Posidoniimonas corsicana: one gene and its partner. The protein of the gene in region 1 interacts with the protein of each later gene in a pairwise test. Links are inferred from orthologs where the notes say so. Each region holds a gene or a part of one and is shown on either strand. Other genes may lie near its edges.

Region 1 (7,102 bases):
ACGCGCAACCGTACAGCTTCTGGGACGGTGCCGCTTCGCGGCTTGTCGACGCCCAGGCGCCGGGCCTCGCGCGGCTCGTGCGGGAGTTGGGGGACGTGGCGGGATCGGGGGCTCGGTGGCAGCCGCGATTCTTGAGCCGACTCGGCCGTCTGCACCTAGCGGTGAACGCGTACGCTCGCCTGGATCGGCTGCCGGACGCTACCAAAGACGACCTGCGGACGATCATTGGTTGGACGGTCAGCAAAGAGCGGTTGGCGGGGCTGACCATTGAGTCGGGGCGATGGTGCGTCGCTGCGCAGCGTACCGAGCAGGAGGACCGACTAACGGTCCAGAAGACTTGGTTGGTTCGCGTTTCTGACGGACGACCGGCCCTGCTGCTCGATTTTACCGCCGCGGGGCAGCCCGCGACCGTAGCGCCGCCGGTCGGTTCATCGATTCAAGCCGACTTGACCTACTACCCGGGCACGCTGGGCGTCAGAGCCGTAATCGCATCGCAGCAAGTTGCTGCAAAGGCGGCGGAGTGGCCCGGATTGGATGGCGTGGAGCTGGTCCGCGAGCGATTCGCCGACGCGCTCGCCCTGAACCCGTGGCTCGAGCAACTGCCGGTATGCGTTGCGGGCGTGCGGTTGGCGCCGCCTGGTTCTGGGGACGGTAGGTGGAGCATCGTCGATCGGGATGGCGCCCTTTTGTCATTGGGGACGGGGCGTCGCGACTATTGGCCGCTTCTGTCGGCAAGCGGCGGTGGTGAGATGACGGTCTTCGGAGAGTGGGACGGCGATCGGCTATCGCCGCTAGCCGTCTGGACCGATGGCGTCTGCTACACCGTATCCGACCGGGCCCATCCGGCACCGATCGCGAGGGTGGCATGAACGCCGAAGGACATCCATCACGAGAGTGGGAGGCATTGGTGAGTGGGGCGGTCTTGGGCGCCGATCGATCGCTTGGCGTTGCGAGCGTCGGGGCGCGGGCGTGGATGGTGGCCTCACCAAGCGCAACCGAGCCGGCTGTGCGTCTCCTGAACGATGCGGCTACACTTAGCGTCTACGAAATCGCGGGCCGCGCCGGCGAATCGGTCCAGGCAGCTGCGCCAACGCTGCTGATCACCAGCGAACCGACATGCGGGAAGGAATCAGGGGCGTACCTGCAGTCTGTCTTATTCGGTGATCACGGTGAGGTGCTGCTGGAGTGGTGCAACGCAGCAATTGCGGCAGGGCTCTCAGCGCCGCCGGAGTCCGTGCCGGCACTGCTGGGCCGAGCGGCCAGCACTAGCGACCACGGACTGAGGACGGCGCTGGTTCATGTGTCAGGCGCCCGTGGCCGTTGGCTTGCGGAGCTCAACCCGGAATGGGGGGGGCACCCAAGTTGTCGAGGCGTCCGTTGAGGAGCTGATTGTAGTCTGGGAGGAGGGTGACAAGGGAGAACGCATTACAGCGCTCAAGGCCATCCGACGAACGGCTCCGGAAAAAGCCCGCGAGCTTGTCCAGGCGGTTTGGGACACAGAAACAGCCGCAGACCGGGCAGGATTCATGGGAGTCATGTCCCAAGGGGTGTCGCTTCAGGATGAGTCGTGGTTGGAAGCCCTGCTCGATGACCGATCGAAGCAGGTGCGGGCCGCGGTCACGCGGCTACTATCACTCATACCCGAATCGGGCATGGCCGAACGCATGGCCTGGCGAGTGGATTCGTGGATTGATCGGCCTCCGGCGAGAGGAAAGAAGCAGAAGGACTCGGCAACAATCGAGTTCATGCCTCCTGATGAGCTGGACCCGTCGGCTGTGAGGGACGGCTTGCAGATGAAGTCGGTCGGTGGGCTTGGCCCGAAAGCGGAGTTGCTGCGGGGTATAGCGTCCCGGGCGCCCTTGTCGGCGTGGGCGAACCGCGGTGGTGATGCGGCAGCGTGGCTCGACGCGGCAAGAAAAAGCGACTGGGCCGACGCTTTGTGTCGAGGGTGGATCGAGGCGGCCGCGCTGCAACGCCACGCGGAGTGGGCAGAGGCGGTCCTGTTGCGGTTGTTGGACGACGCAACCTCCCATGACGAATTGCAGCGGGCCCGGATTACTCAACTCATGGACGCCCTGCCCCGCGAGTCGGCGGAGCGCGTCACACTGAATGCCGTTGCGAACCGGGGGCTCGTCGAACGGCCGCGGGTTGTCGAAGCGGTGCTGAACGCCTGCGATTTTGGCTGGGGGGAAGAGCTGTCACGGGCGGTCGCCGGAGCGGTGCGCGACCGGCTCGCGGCAAAGGAGGCCGTCTACGATACCTTCTTGCGGCAGATTCTCCGACTGTCTGCTGTTCGTATCGATCCGAGTGTAACCGAGGAAGTTGGGCGGATGTGGACCGAGAGTCAGGACCACTGGTCGGCAAACCTTGGAGAATTGGTTCACGACGCGATTGGAACGGTGCGGCTGCGTCGTGACATGCTCGCGGCCCTCAAGAACTCACCAGCCCAATAGGAATCCAAGCACGTGGCGAAGAAAAAGGCGTCCCCCAAGAGCGACCACTCCTCAGTATTGCGTCGGCACGCAGAGGATCAATTCGCTGAGGAGCTCGCAGAGATCGCCAAGGTCGACGACCGGCAGCGGCCCCCAAATTGGCGGCTCTCGCCGTGGGCGGTTGTGACGTACCTGTTGGGTGAGCCTTTAGATAACGGGTTCCAGGTCTCCCCCAAGTACGTTGGCTCACGGCGGCTGATGGAGGTCGCTGTGGCGACGCTGGCGACCGACCGCGCGCTGCTGCTGCTGGGCGTGCCGGGCACCGCGAAGACCTGGGTGAGCGAACACCTAGCGGCGGCGATCAGCGGCGACTCGACGCTGTTAGTTCAAGGGACCGCGGGCACGGCCGAGGAGGCAATCCGATACGGGTGGAACTACGCGTTGCTGCTGGCCAAGGGGCCGACCAGCGAGGCGTTGGTTCCCTCGCCGGTGATGACGGCCATGCAGCGAGGGCAGATCGCGCGCGTCGAGGAGCTGACCCGCATGCCGTCCGACGTGCAGGACACGCTCATCACGGTGCTGTCGGAGAAGACGGTGCCGATCCCAGAACTCGGCGACGAGTGCCCTGCGGAGAAGGGGTTTAATGTCATCGCGACCGCCAACAACCGAGACAAGGGCGTCAACGAGTTGTCCAGCGCGTTGAAACGCCGGTTTAACACGGTCGTGCTCCCGCCGCCGAAGACCGCTGAAGAAGAGATTCAGATTGTTGAGCAGCGGGTGGCGTCGTTGGGCAGGGCGCTGGAGCTCCCGTCCGAAGCGGCGGCGATCGAGGAGATTAGGCGGGTGGTGACCGTTTTCCGCGAGCTTCGCGATGGCGCTACGGAAGACGGCAAGACCAAGCTAAAGTCGCCCAGCGGGACGCTTTCGACGGCTGAGGCAATCAGCGTCGTTAATAGCGGCGTCGCGTTAGCTGCTCACTTTGGTGAGGGACATCTAACCGCGACTGACGTCGCCTCCGGCCTGACTGGCGCCGTGGTGAAGGACCCGGTTCAGGACGTGATTGTGTGGCGCGAGTACTTGGAGACGGTCGTCAAGGAGCGGGACGGCTGGAAGGACCTGTACCGCGCCTGCCGCGAGCAGTTGTAGGCCAGGCGACAGGGAGGCTTGAGTGGCGTCAGACCGTGTCCATCTCCTTGGCATTCGACACCACGGGCCAGGCTCGGCCCGCAGCCTCCTTCGTGCGCTAGGCGAACTAGAACCCGATTGTGTGCTTATCGAAGGGCCGCCGGACGCCGACGCCCTGCTGCCGCTGGCATCGCGTGCAGAGCTAAGGCCGCCGGTAGCGCTGCTTGTCTACGAGTCGGCGAACCCGCGCAGGTCAGCCTTCTACCCGTTCGCTGAGTTCTCTCCCGAATGGCAGGCTGCGCGGTACGCGGTGGGACGTGACGTCGAGGTCCGCTTCATGGACCTCCCACAGGCGTATCAACTCGCCGAGGTCAGAACTGGTGGGAACGCCGAGTCGGAAGACGAACCGCCTGAGGGGGAGGCCCGGGCCAATTCCGACAGCGAGTCGGACGCCGGTGACCCGTCTGAGTTTGCCCTGCGCCGCGACCCTCTGGGGCAGCTGGCCGACGCCGCCGGTTACCCCGACGGCGAACGCTGGTGGGACGCGCTCATCGAGAGCCGCCGCAACGACGCAGGAGACGTTTTCTCCGCCGTGGCCGACGCAATGACGGCCCTCCGGGAAGGCGACTGTCTCAGGTCCGATCTCCGGGAGCGTCGACGTGAAGCATTCATGCGCAAGACGATTCGCGCCGCCATCAAAGACGGACGCGAACGGATAGCCGTGGTGTGCGGCGCATGGCACGTGCCGGCGCTCGATCCCAACTCGTGGCCACCGCTCAAGGACGACAACGCAGAGCTGAAGGGGCTGAGCAGGGTCAAGACGGAGGCCGCCTGGGCCCCGTGGACTTACCAACGGCTGGCGGTGGAATCGGGCTACGGCGCCGGCGTCGCTTCGCCCGCGTGGTATGAGCTGCTCTGGGAGTCGGCGGATTCGCTAGTCGGGACGCTTTGGATGACAAAGGCAGCCAGACTGATGCGTGACCGCGACCTCGACGCGTCATCGGCACAGGTCATCGAGGCCGTGCGTCTGGGCGAGACACTCGCCGCGCTGCGAGGTCGCACACTTGCCGGCCTCGACGAGCTTGAAGAGGCCGCACTGACCGTGCTATGCGGTGGCCAGCCCGCGCCGATGCGGGTGGTAAGAGACTCGCTGGTGATCGGGGACCGGCTCGGCGCCGTGCCAGATGACGCGCCGCAGGCGCCGCTGCAGAAAGACCTAGCCTCGCTCCAGAAACGACTGCGACTGCCCCCGCAAGCGAGTCGGAAGCAACGCGACCTCGACCTGCGAAAGCCAATGGACCGTGAGCGGAGCTGCCTGCTCCACCGGCTCAACCTGCTTGGGGTTCCCTGGGGCGAGGTTTCGGAGGGGGCTGTGCGTTCGCGAGGAACCTTTCACGAGCACTGGGTGCTCCAGTGGGTGCCCGAGTTTGCCGTCGGTTTGGTCGAGGCGTCCCGCTACGGAAGCACTGTGGCCGAGGCGGCCGCGGCCAAGACCATCGAGTCCGCATCGGAAACCACTACGCTGTCCGGCCTAACCTCGCTGCTGGGGGACGCCCTGCTGGCAGACCTTCCACGCGCAGCCCAGCAATTGATCAAGGCGATCCAGGAGCAGGCGGTCGCCAGCGGAGACGTGCAGCAACTGATGGCCGCGGCGCCACACCTGGCTCAGGTCAGCCGCTACGGCGACGTCCGTGAAACGGACGTGCGTCTAGTGTCTGACGTTCTGAGGGGGATTGTTGAACGCGTTTGCGTGGCGTTGCCGCCGGCGTGCTCGTCGCTCGACGACGAGGCGGCCGGCAAGATGTTAGCTCTGATTGGCGGCGTCGACGATGCGATGGCGATGCTCGACTCCGATGACCTCCGCGATGACTGGCGGGACTCGCTAAATCGCGTAGTGCAGCGCGAGTCTGCGCACCCGCTGTTGCGCGGGCGGGCCGCGCGCATCCGGCACGACGGCGACGCCGAGACGCCTGACGAGACTGCGCGGCTGATGGGGTTTGCGTTGTCTCGGGCGGCGGACCGCGTCGGCGCCGCGGCATGGATCGAGGGATTCCTTGGCGGCTCGGGACTGGTGCTGATCCACGATCAGGGGTTGTGGTCGCTAGTCGACGGCTGGGTGACCGGCCTTTCTGCTGATGAGTTCGGCGAGCTGCTGCCGCTGCTGCGGCGGACGTTCTCCGGCTTTCCCGTTGGCGAACGGCGGCAGATTGGGGAACGGGTCCTCCACGGCGTATCCACCAAATCCGCGGAGCCGCTTGGCGACTTCGACTTTGAGCGCGCCCGGCGGGTCCTGCCGTTGCTGGCGACGATCCTTGGCGGGGAGGAGACGAATTGAGCAGTCACGAAGAACGACTCCGACGCTGGCGGCTCATACTGGGTGGCGAGAACGCCGACGGCGTAGGCGTGACGCTCGGCAATATCGACGCGTCCGTTGACGCGGCTCTCAGTGCGCTGTACGACGCGCCGCGTCGGGGTGGGCTGGGGGGATCGGCTCCGAGCGTGCCACGTTGGCTGGGCGATATCCGGAAATACTTCCCGTCGTCGGTGGTGCGGGTGATGCAGCGTGACGCCCTGGATCGGCTTGGTCTGACGCAGATGCTTACCGAGCCGGAGACGCTCGAAGCCATCGAGGCGGACGTGCACCTAGTGGCCACGCTGTTGTCGCTGCACGGCGCCCTGCCCTCCAAAACCAAGGAGACCGCTCGTGTCGTCGTCGCGCGGGTGGTGGAGGAGCTGTTGCAGCGGCTCGAGAGCCCGATGCGAGACGCGGTCGCCGGTGCCCTGAACCGCGCGCTGAGAAACCGGCGGCCGCGTCACAACGAAATCGACTTGCCGCGGACGATCCGCGCCAACTTGAAACACTACCAGGCGGACTACAAGACAGTGATCCCCGTGACGCGTATCGGGTTTGGCCGCAAGCGCAGCTCACTCCGCAGGGTGATCTTGTGCATCGACCAGTCGGGGTCGATGGCGTCGTCGATTGTCTATTCAAGCGTGTTTGGCGCCGTGATGGCATCGATCCCCGCCGTCGACACGCGGCTGGTGGTGTTTGACACCTCGGTGGTCGACCTGACCGACCAGCTCGACGACCCGGTCGAGGTATTGTTCTCGACGCGTCTGGGGGGCGGCACCGACATCAACCGAGCCGTCGGCTACTGCCAGGGCCTGATCGACTCGCCCGACGAAACGATATTCGTGCTGATCAGCGATCTCTACGAGGGCGGGGTCGCCGAGAACCTCGTGCGGCGGGTCGGAGCGCTCCAGGGCGCCGGCGTGACCTTCATCACGCTGCTGGCGCTGTCCGACGAAGGCGCGCCGTTCTACGATCAGGCGCTCGCGGCCAGGCTGTCATCGCTCGGCGCCCCATCGTTCGCGTGCACGCCGGACCTGTTTCCTGAGCTGATGGCGGCGGCGATCAACCGTGACGATATTGGGCAGTGGGCAGCTGAACGGGATATTCTCACCGCACGGGGGGGAGATCAAGCAGAGACTATTTGAGGCGCAACGGTGATCGAAGGGGTTGACACGCCGCATGTTAGTGTAAA
Region 2 (6,916 bases), 950 kb from region 1 along the record:
CTGACGCAGCCACAATCGGTAGGCCAGCCCAAGGCGTCGGTGCCTGAAGCCGCCCGCCTGGGATCGCGCCACGTCGGCGGCGGCCAGGGGAGTGAACTGCAGCTTGCCGTCACGCACGCCCCGCTCGACGATCTCCCCGAGTCGGGCGTTGCGCACCACCACCACATTGGCGCCGCGTGCGTCGTCCTCGAAACCAGGCAGCCACGCGTCGCCGATGGAGATGTCGGCTGTCTCTCCGACGACGTCGTCGCACATGTCGCACGCAGGGTACTTGAAGAGGCCGATTCCCCAATCCTTGGTGACCAGTCCCTCCATCGGCCGCACCAGCTCCTCGCCGCTTCTCGTGCTGACGCGCACGCCGTACTGGCTGGCCTTCCGGCCCTCGAGCTTGTGCCGGAAGTCGATGCCCGCCAGCTCGCCCGGCGGAACGCCCATCTCCCAGGCGATCGCGTCGGCGAACGCCGCGCTCTTCAGGTGCCCACACACAATCGCGACGCAGTACGCGACCCGCGCGGCCAGCTCTTCATTCTCCAGGGCCAGCCGCCGCACCGCTTTGATGAAGCAGGGGATCCCCACCACCGCGTAGCGGCCGGGCGTGGCGATCATCTCCGCCAGCACCTGCGACATCTCAACCGGGTAGTAGCGGGACTTAGCGCCCTGCCGAACCTCGGCCGGGGTCCGTGAGATCGCGTAGGCAAACTTCGCATCGCCGTCGGATTGCGTTTGCTCCTTCACGTGCACCACGCCGTCGACCTCGCCCGAGCTCAGCAGCTGGGTCACGATCCAGCTCCCCATGCCGCCCGAGCTCCCACGGTCGCGGAAATCGCCTTCGGCGACAGCGCCGGCGTAGCAGGCGCGGTAGTAGCCGATCTGATCGTCCCGCGCCGTGGCGGGCGATCCGTAGAGGGACGCCGCGATCGCGTCCTCGTCCGGCCCGTCGCCGGAGAAGGGGCAGACCACGGCGAACTTGGGGTCGTCGGCGTCGGCGCCGATCGCCTGCAACTCGCCGTAGGGGTTCAGCTCGATATGGTGCAGCGTCGGCGATGCCGCCGCGCAGGCGCCGCAGCCGATGCAGCAGCCGCTGGCCACGACCTGCTGGCGTGTGACGGCCGCGGCGAGACCGCCGCTAGGCGACTCGCTCGGGGTGTGGTTCGGCGGTTGCTGCTTGTGATTCATGGCCCGGCCTCCGGATGCGCCGCGTCCGTTCCGCTCCCGCGAAGCGATGCGTCTACCGACTCCCCCCAGGCCAGATCCCGTGACGGAGCTTTGCTTGCGTCTGGCGGAGGCTCGCCGCCAGCTCCCGGGCCGCCGTCCTGCCTACCTCGGTGCTCAGCACCGCGATCGCCCACGCGACCGCTGCGCACCCGAGCGAGATCAGCAACAGCCGCACCGGCGGCGCTTGCGGGAGCGCAAGCCGGACGCCGCCGGTCACCAACGCCACCGCCAGCGGCGCGGGCGCCACTCTCCACATGAGGTTGACTAGGTCGCGTGCGCGAACCTGACCGGACCTGCCGATCATCCAGAAAGCCAGCGGCAGGCACGCCAGGTTGAAGACCAGGGCGTACGCCTTCGCCACCCCGACGGCGCCGAAGGGCGCCCCCGCCACAAACGAGCCGGCGACCAGCAGCGAGTGGATGCACCCCCACCGCAGCATCTCGCGGTCTCGCCCTTGGCTTATGAACAGCCATCCGACTGAGGCCGAGAGGGTCTGCCACAAGGCGGCCACCGACAGCCACTGCAGGATCGGCCCGGACGCGGCGAAGTCCTCGCCGAGATAGACAACCGCCACCCAGGGGGCGGCGACGCCGATGTAGGCCATCATCGGGCACGCAATCAGCAGGATCCGCTCCATCGTCCACGTGTACGCCCGCCGGTAGCGTTCGGGTTCTCCGGCGAGGCGGCTTAGTGCGGGCACCACCACGCCGGTCAGGGGGCTGTTGATCTGCTGCAGCGGGATCATCATCAGGCGGTACGCCCGGTCGTAGAAGCCGAGCGCAGCGCCTCCCCACCACCACCCGATGAGCAGGTTGTCGAGGTTCCGCGCGAAGTAGTTCACGAAGTTGAAGCCCGTCAGGTTGGCGCCGAACGTGACCAGGCCACCGGTTCCCGCTTCCCGTGCGGGCCACCCCGGCCGCCACGCGCAATACCACCACAGCAGCACCAGACGCACCGCCGCTGAGACCAGCGGGATGAGCACCAACGCCCAGTAGTCGAGTGCGGTGTCGCGGAACCGGAAGGCCCACCCGACCGCGGCGACCTGCGCCATCGCCATCGAGGCGACGTTGGCGACCGCCAACTCCTTGAACTGCATCGCCCGCCGCAGCAGCGCCTGGTGCTGGACTGCCAACCCGCTGAGCAGGTAGGAGAGCGCCAGCGCGCAGGTAATCGCGGTCAGCCTGGGCTCGCCGTAGAACCACGCGATCCCTGGCGCCAACGCCGCGACCACGACGGCGATGGCCAGGCCGAGCGCCGACGACAGCCAGAACAAGTTGGTGACCTGCCGGTGGGAGATCTGGTCGCGCTGGACGGTCGCCATCGACATCCCGGCGTCGACAAACATCGCGGCGAAGTTCGTGAAGAACGCCACCATCGCCAACAGGCCAAAGGCCGTCGGGTCGAGCAGCCTCGTCAGGATTGGGACCGCCGCGAGGCCAATGGCGATGCGAATCACCTGCCCGATGCCCGAGACAACCCCGCCCCGCACGGTCTTGCCCTTCAGGTCCTGGCGTATCGCGTCGCTGCAGAAGTAGTCGACTTGGCGGGGCACGTGCGAGGGCCGCGGGACAGCCAGATAGAGGGAAGTCGGGAGAAGCGGAGGGGCAGAAACTCCATGCTACACGACCCCCCAGGGGGCGACGAGTGATGGGGCTTGGGCCGCCGGCGGGAAACCTGGGCGGCGGCGCCGGCTGCAACGGTGAAACCGGATACACGGCGGCGGCCGGGCGCCGCGGGCGCCACCAACGGCGGCAATTTCAGGGCGGATTTAGCGGGAAACCGGCCACTATCTGCGGTCCAATAGGGGCAGGTGAGGGGGGATCCCTCGCGCTTTGGGGCCACGACCGACGCGTCAATCGATGATCGGTCGAGTCGCGTGCCCGTTTAGTCCCCTCTCACCACACCGACAGGACAAAACCCTCCTGCTGCCTATTTGGTCGTCTGCCGCAAGCAACCTCTGTGTAAGGACTTAGGGGAAACAGACCGGCTCTCTAAGGTGGGGTTTTGTCCGCTCCGGTGAGAAAATCGGACAAAACTCGGGGCCCGAAGACTGACTAGCCGCGTACGGTCAGCACGCGGCCGGCGGATTCGTACCAGCCGAGCTTGCTGAACAGCGTGCGGTCGAGCTGCACGTCGAGCTCGAACCGGCCAATGTGCGGGTCGTCGAGGGTCAGACGGACGAACCGGAAGGAGAGTGGCTGCTCGTGGTAGAAGCAGAACCCGCGCTCGCTGAGGTCCTTGCCCACCACCGTAAGCGATGGGCCGGCGGGCGGGCCGGGTCGGCCGCGGCCGAGGTCCACCAGCGGGGTCATCTTCATCAGGTAGGGGGCGGCCACCCGGGTCGCGCGGCGGCGATCGACCTGCGGGGTCAGCGCCCGGATGAGTCGCTGCCGGGCGGTGGGTGGGGCGTGCGCAACGTGCGCGGCGGCCGGGAGTGCGGCGTCGGTCGTCAGCATCGCGTGCCTGGGGTTCGAGGGAACCGGACAATGGTGGCGCGGCGGCCCGGGCGCAACGAAAAGCAGAGTGAGGGCCGCGAGGAGCAGAACCGGCGGACGGCGGGAGGGGTCCGCACGCAGCACCGTTGCTGAAGCGTAGCCCGCGGGGCGTGGTTGGCAAACGCCGTGGTGCGGATTGTCAGACGCGGGAGCACCGGCGGTCCGGCGGGACCGCCAGAAGCAGCACAACCCTACCCCGGTCCCTACTCGGGCACGGACATCAGCCACCAGGCGAGCAGCGGCATGGTCAGGGTGCCCAGCAGGATGGCGCCGACGTACAGCATGTCGGTGCGGCGGGCGGTGCGGTCGTAGACGATCTCGATCTGCCGTTGCTCGGTTGCGCGGCGGAGCTTGGGCGCGACGGCGGTCTTGGCGGTGTCGCTAGCGATCTGGTCGAGCAGGGTCGCCGGCGGGGTGGAGTCGCCCCAGTAGCCGGGCAGGTCGCGGGTCTCGGACGGGGGGATGGCCTCCTGGAACAGGTGCTCGGCGGGGCGGAGCGCCTCGGCGATCCGCCAGCAGTCCAGGCAGCCATCCAGGTGCTGCTGAACGTGGAAGTCCTCAGGCGATCCGGAAGGGAAGGGCCCGCGGGTCAGGACGTTGAAGACTTGGTCACAATTCATGAGAAGGCCCCCCGGCGTCACGGAGTTGCCGAGCCATACCAGATAAGAACAGCCTCCCGCCTAGCCCCCGAATCTACCGGATCGACACAACCGGCTGCTAGAGCGAAATGGCCTTATTTCGGCAGTTCGCCCAACGCGTCGAGGACCTGCTGATCGTGTCCATCCACCTTAACCCGTTTCCATACTTTGGCCACCTTGCCAGCCGCGTCAATCAGAAAGGTGCTTCGCTGGACGCCCATCGACTTCTTCCCGTACATGTTCTTCTCCCGCCAGGCGCCGTATTTCTCGGCGATCTTGTGGTCCGGGTCCGCGAGCAAGGGGAAATTCAGCTTGTACTTGTCGCGGAACTTCTCGTGACTCGCGACGTCGTCCGGGCTGACGCCGAGCACCACGGCCCCCAGCTTGGCGAGAGGCTTGGCTTGGTCGCGGAAGGCGCACGCCTCGCGGGTGCAGCCGGGGGTGTCGTCTTTGGGGTAGAAGTACAGCACCACGGGCTGGCCCTTCAGCGCGGTCAGCTGAACCTTTTCGCCCGCGTCGGATGTCAGTGTGAACGCTGGCGCTTTGTCGCCAGCCTCGACCCAGGGAGTGTCGCTCATGGGGTGTTTCCTTGCATATCAGAGCGGGATTCGTTCGTTGGGCCGCCGGCGCTGAGCCGGCCGGCTTCGTCACTAATGGATTCTAGCGGGGTGGCAACCGCCCGCGAGGCGCCCCGGGCCGGCCCCCAACCGGGTGGCGCCGCCGTGCCCAGCCCCGCTCGTTGCCGCTCAGAGGCGGCTCGCTGCCCGGCGGAACACGGGGTAAACTGGGCGATTCCACCCAGAGCTCGCCCCTCGCTACGCGACTGGAGCCCCGCCATTTCTGACGAACTATCCATCGAAGAATCCCAGCGCCGGAGCCTCGAGCTCGCGATGGCCGCCGCCAAGGCCGCCCACGACAACCGGGGGACGGACATCGTGCTGCTGGACATGCGCGAGCTGACGCCGGTGTTCGACTACTTCCTGCTGGTCACCGGCTCGAGCCGACGGCAGCTGCACGCGATCAGCGAAGAAATCGACCACGTGCTGGAGCACGACCTGGGCGACGCCCGTATGGGCATCGAGGGCTACCGTGAGAGCCGGTGGATCCTGCTGGACTACGGCAACCTGGTGGTGCACATGTTCGACGAAGAGGTCCGCGGCTTCTACGCCCTGGAGGAGCTCTGGTCCGGCGCCACGCGCGTGCCGCTGCCGTGGGACGAGCCCGCAGACGAGGCGGAAAAAGAATAGTAGAGCTTCCGTTCGCGGCGGGGCCGCAACGCTTCACGCGGCCGCCATGGGCATTTCGCCTCCTGCCAATTGCTGAGTCATGAATCTGCTTCGCGAAATCCGTACCCGCTTCTCGACGGCGCTCAAGCCGCTGGCTGACGATCCTGCGCCGCTGCTGGAGTTGATCCTGCCGAGCAAGGACGCCAAGTTCGGCGACTACCAGGCCAACTGCGCGATGCCCCTCGCCAAGCAGTTGGGCCGCAAGCCGCGCGAGGTGGCGGACGAGATCATCGGCCGGCTCGACCTGTCCGACATGTGCGACCCGCCGGAGGTGGCGGGCCCCGGGTTCATCAACCTGCGCGTGAAGGACGCCTACCTGCTCGAACAGCTCGCGGCCGCCAGCCGCGATGCCGAACGGCTGGGCGTGGAGCAGACCGATGCGCCGCGGACCATCGTGCTCGACTTCTCTTCGCCGAACGTCGCGAAGCCGATGCACGTGGGCCACATCCGCTCGACCGTCATCGGCGACGCGCTCGCCCGTGTGCTGCGGTTCCTCGGCGACCGGGTGATCACCGACAACCACATCGGCGACTGGGGCGCCCAGTTCGGCATGATCATCTACGGGTACAAGCACTTCGTCGACGAGGCGGCGCTCGCCAAGGCGATCGTTCCCGAGCTGACCCGGTTGTACAAACTGGTCAACCAGCTGATCGAGCACCACGACGCGCAGCGTCGCGGCATCCCCGACCTGCGGGCCAAGATCGCCGAACGCGAGGCCGGGCTCGCCGAGCTGGAAGCCGTCGAGCCGACCGGCGACAAGAAGGCCGACAAGCAGGCTGCCAAGAAGCTGAAGGCCGCTCAGGCGCAGCTCGCGGGGCTGCGGGGCGAGCTGGCCTCACTGGAAGAAAAAGTGGCCGCCGTGGAAGGCGACCCGAAGCTCGCCAAGCTGGCCGCCGACCACCCGAACATCGGCAAGGACGCCATCGGCGAGACCGCCAAGCTCCACGCCGGAGACGCCGAGAACCGCGACCTGTGGGACCGGTTCCTGCCCGCGTGCCTGGACGAGATCAACGCCACGTACGACCGGCTCGGCGTCACATTCGACCACACGCTCGGCGAGAGCTTCTACCAGCCGCTGCTGGCGAAGGTGGTCGACGACCTGGCCGCCAAGGGCCTGGCGACCGAGAGCGACGGCGCGATGTGCGTGTTCACCGAGGGCCACGAGGCGCCGTTCATCGTCCGTAAGCAGGACGGCGCGTTCCTCTATGCCACGACCGACCTGGCGACCATCCAGTACCGGATGAACGAGTGGGCGCCCGACGCGCTGCTGTACGTGGTGGAC

Evidence for each region.
Region 2: the proteins of KOR34_RS04450 (region 1) and rsfS interact in binary tests that used the Escherichia coli proteins (3 or more experiments, as listed by UniProt). The link is inferred for Posidoniimonas corsicana from one-to-one orthologs.

What each region holds. Positions count from the first base shown.
Region 1 is NZ_SIHJ01000001.1:1,179,951-1,187,052, reverse strand. What follows is about bases 1,617-4,521. They hold KOR34_RS04450 (ATP-binding protein), read left to right. Parts: upstream 1,617-2,465; coding sequence 2,466-3,578; downstream 3,579-4,521. Other genes in these bases: KOR34_RS04445 (DUF5682 family protein), read left to right, coding at 3,601-4,521; KOR34_RS27070 (DUF5691 domain-containing protein), read left to right, coding at 1,617-2,453. Outside these bases: KOR34_RS04460 (SWIM zinc finger family protein), read left to right, coding at 1-869; KOR34_RS27435 (DUF5691 domain-containing protein), read left to right, coding at 866-1,381; more of KOR34_RS27070, read left to right, coding at 1,299-1,616; more of KOR34_RS04445, read left to right, coding at 4,522-5,892; KOR34_RS04440 (VWA domain-containing protein), read left to right, coding at 5,889-7,055.
Region 2 is NZ_SIHJ01000001.1:2,130,950-2,137,865, reverse strand. What follows is about bases 4,198-6,916. They hold rsfS (ribosome silencing factor), read left to right. Parts: upstream 4,198-5,238; coding sequence 5,239-5,595; downstream 5,596-6,916. Other genes in these bases: argS (arginine--tRNA ligase), read left to right, coding at 5,675-6,916; bcp (thioredoxin-dependent thiol peroxidase), read right to left, coding at 4,444-4,926; KOR34_RS08125 (hypothetical protein), read right to left, coding at 4,198-4,330. In the rest of the region: KOR34_RS08140 (Coenzyme F420 hydrogenase/dehydrogenase, beta subunit C-terminal domain), read right to left, coding at 1-1,176; KOR34_RS08135 (lipopolysaccharide biosynthesis protein), read right to left, coding at 1,229-2,767; KOR34_RS08130 (hypothetical protein), read right to left, coding at 3,270-3,671; more of KOR34_RS08125, read right to left, coding at 3,914-4,197. UniProt on the Escherichia coli protein: Functions as a ribosomal silencing factor. Interacts with ribosomal protein uL14 (rplN), blocking formation of intersubunit bridge B8.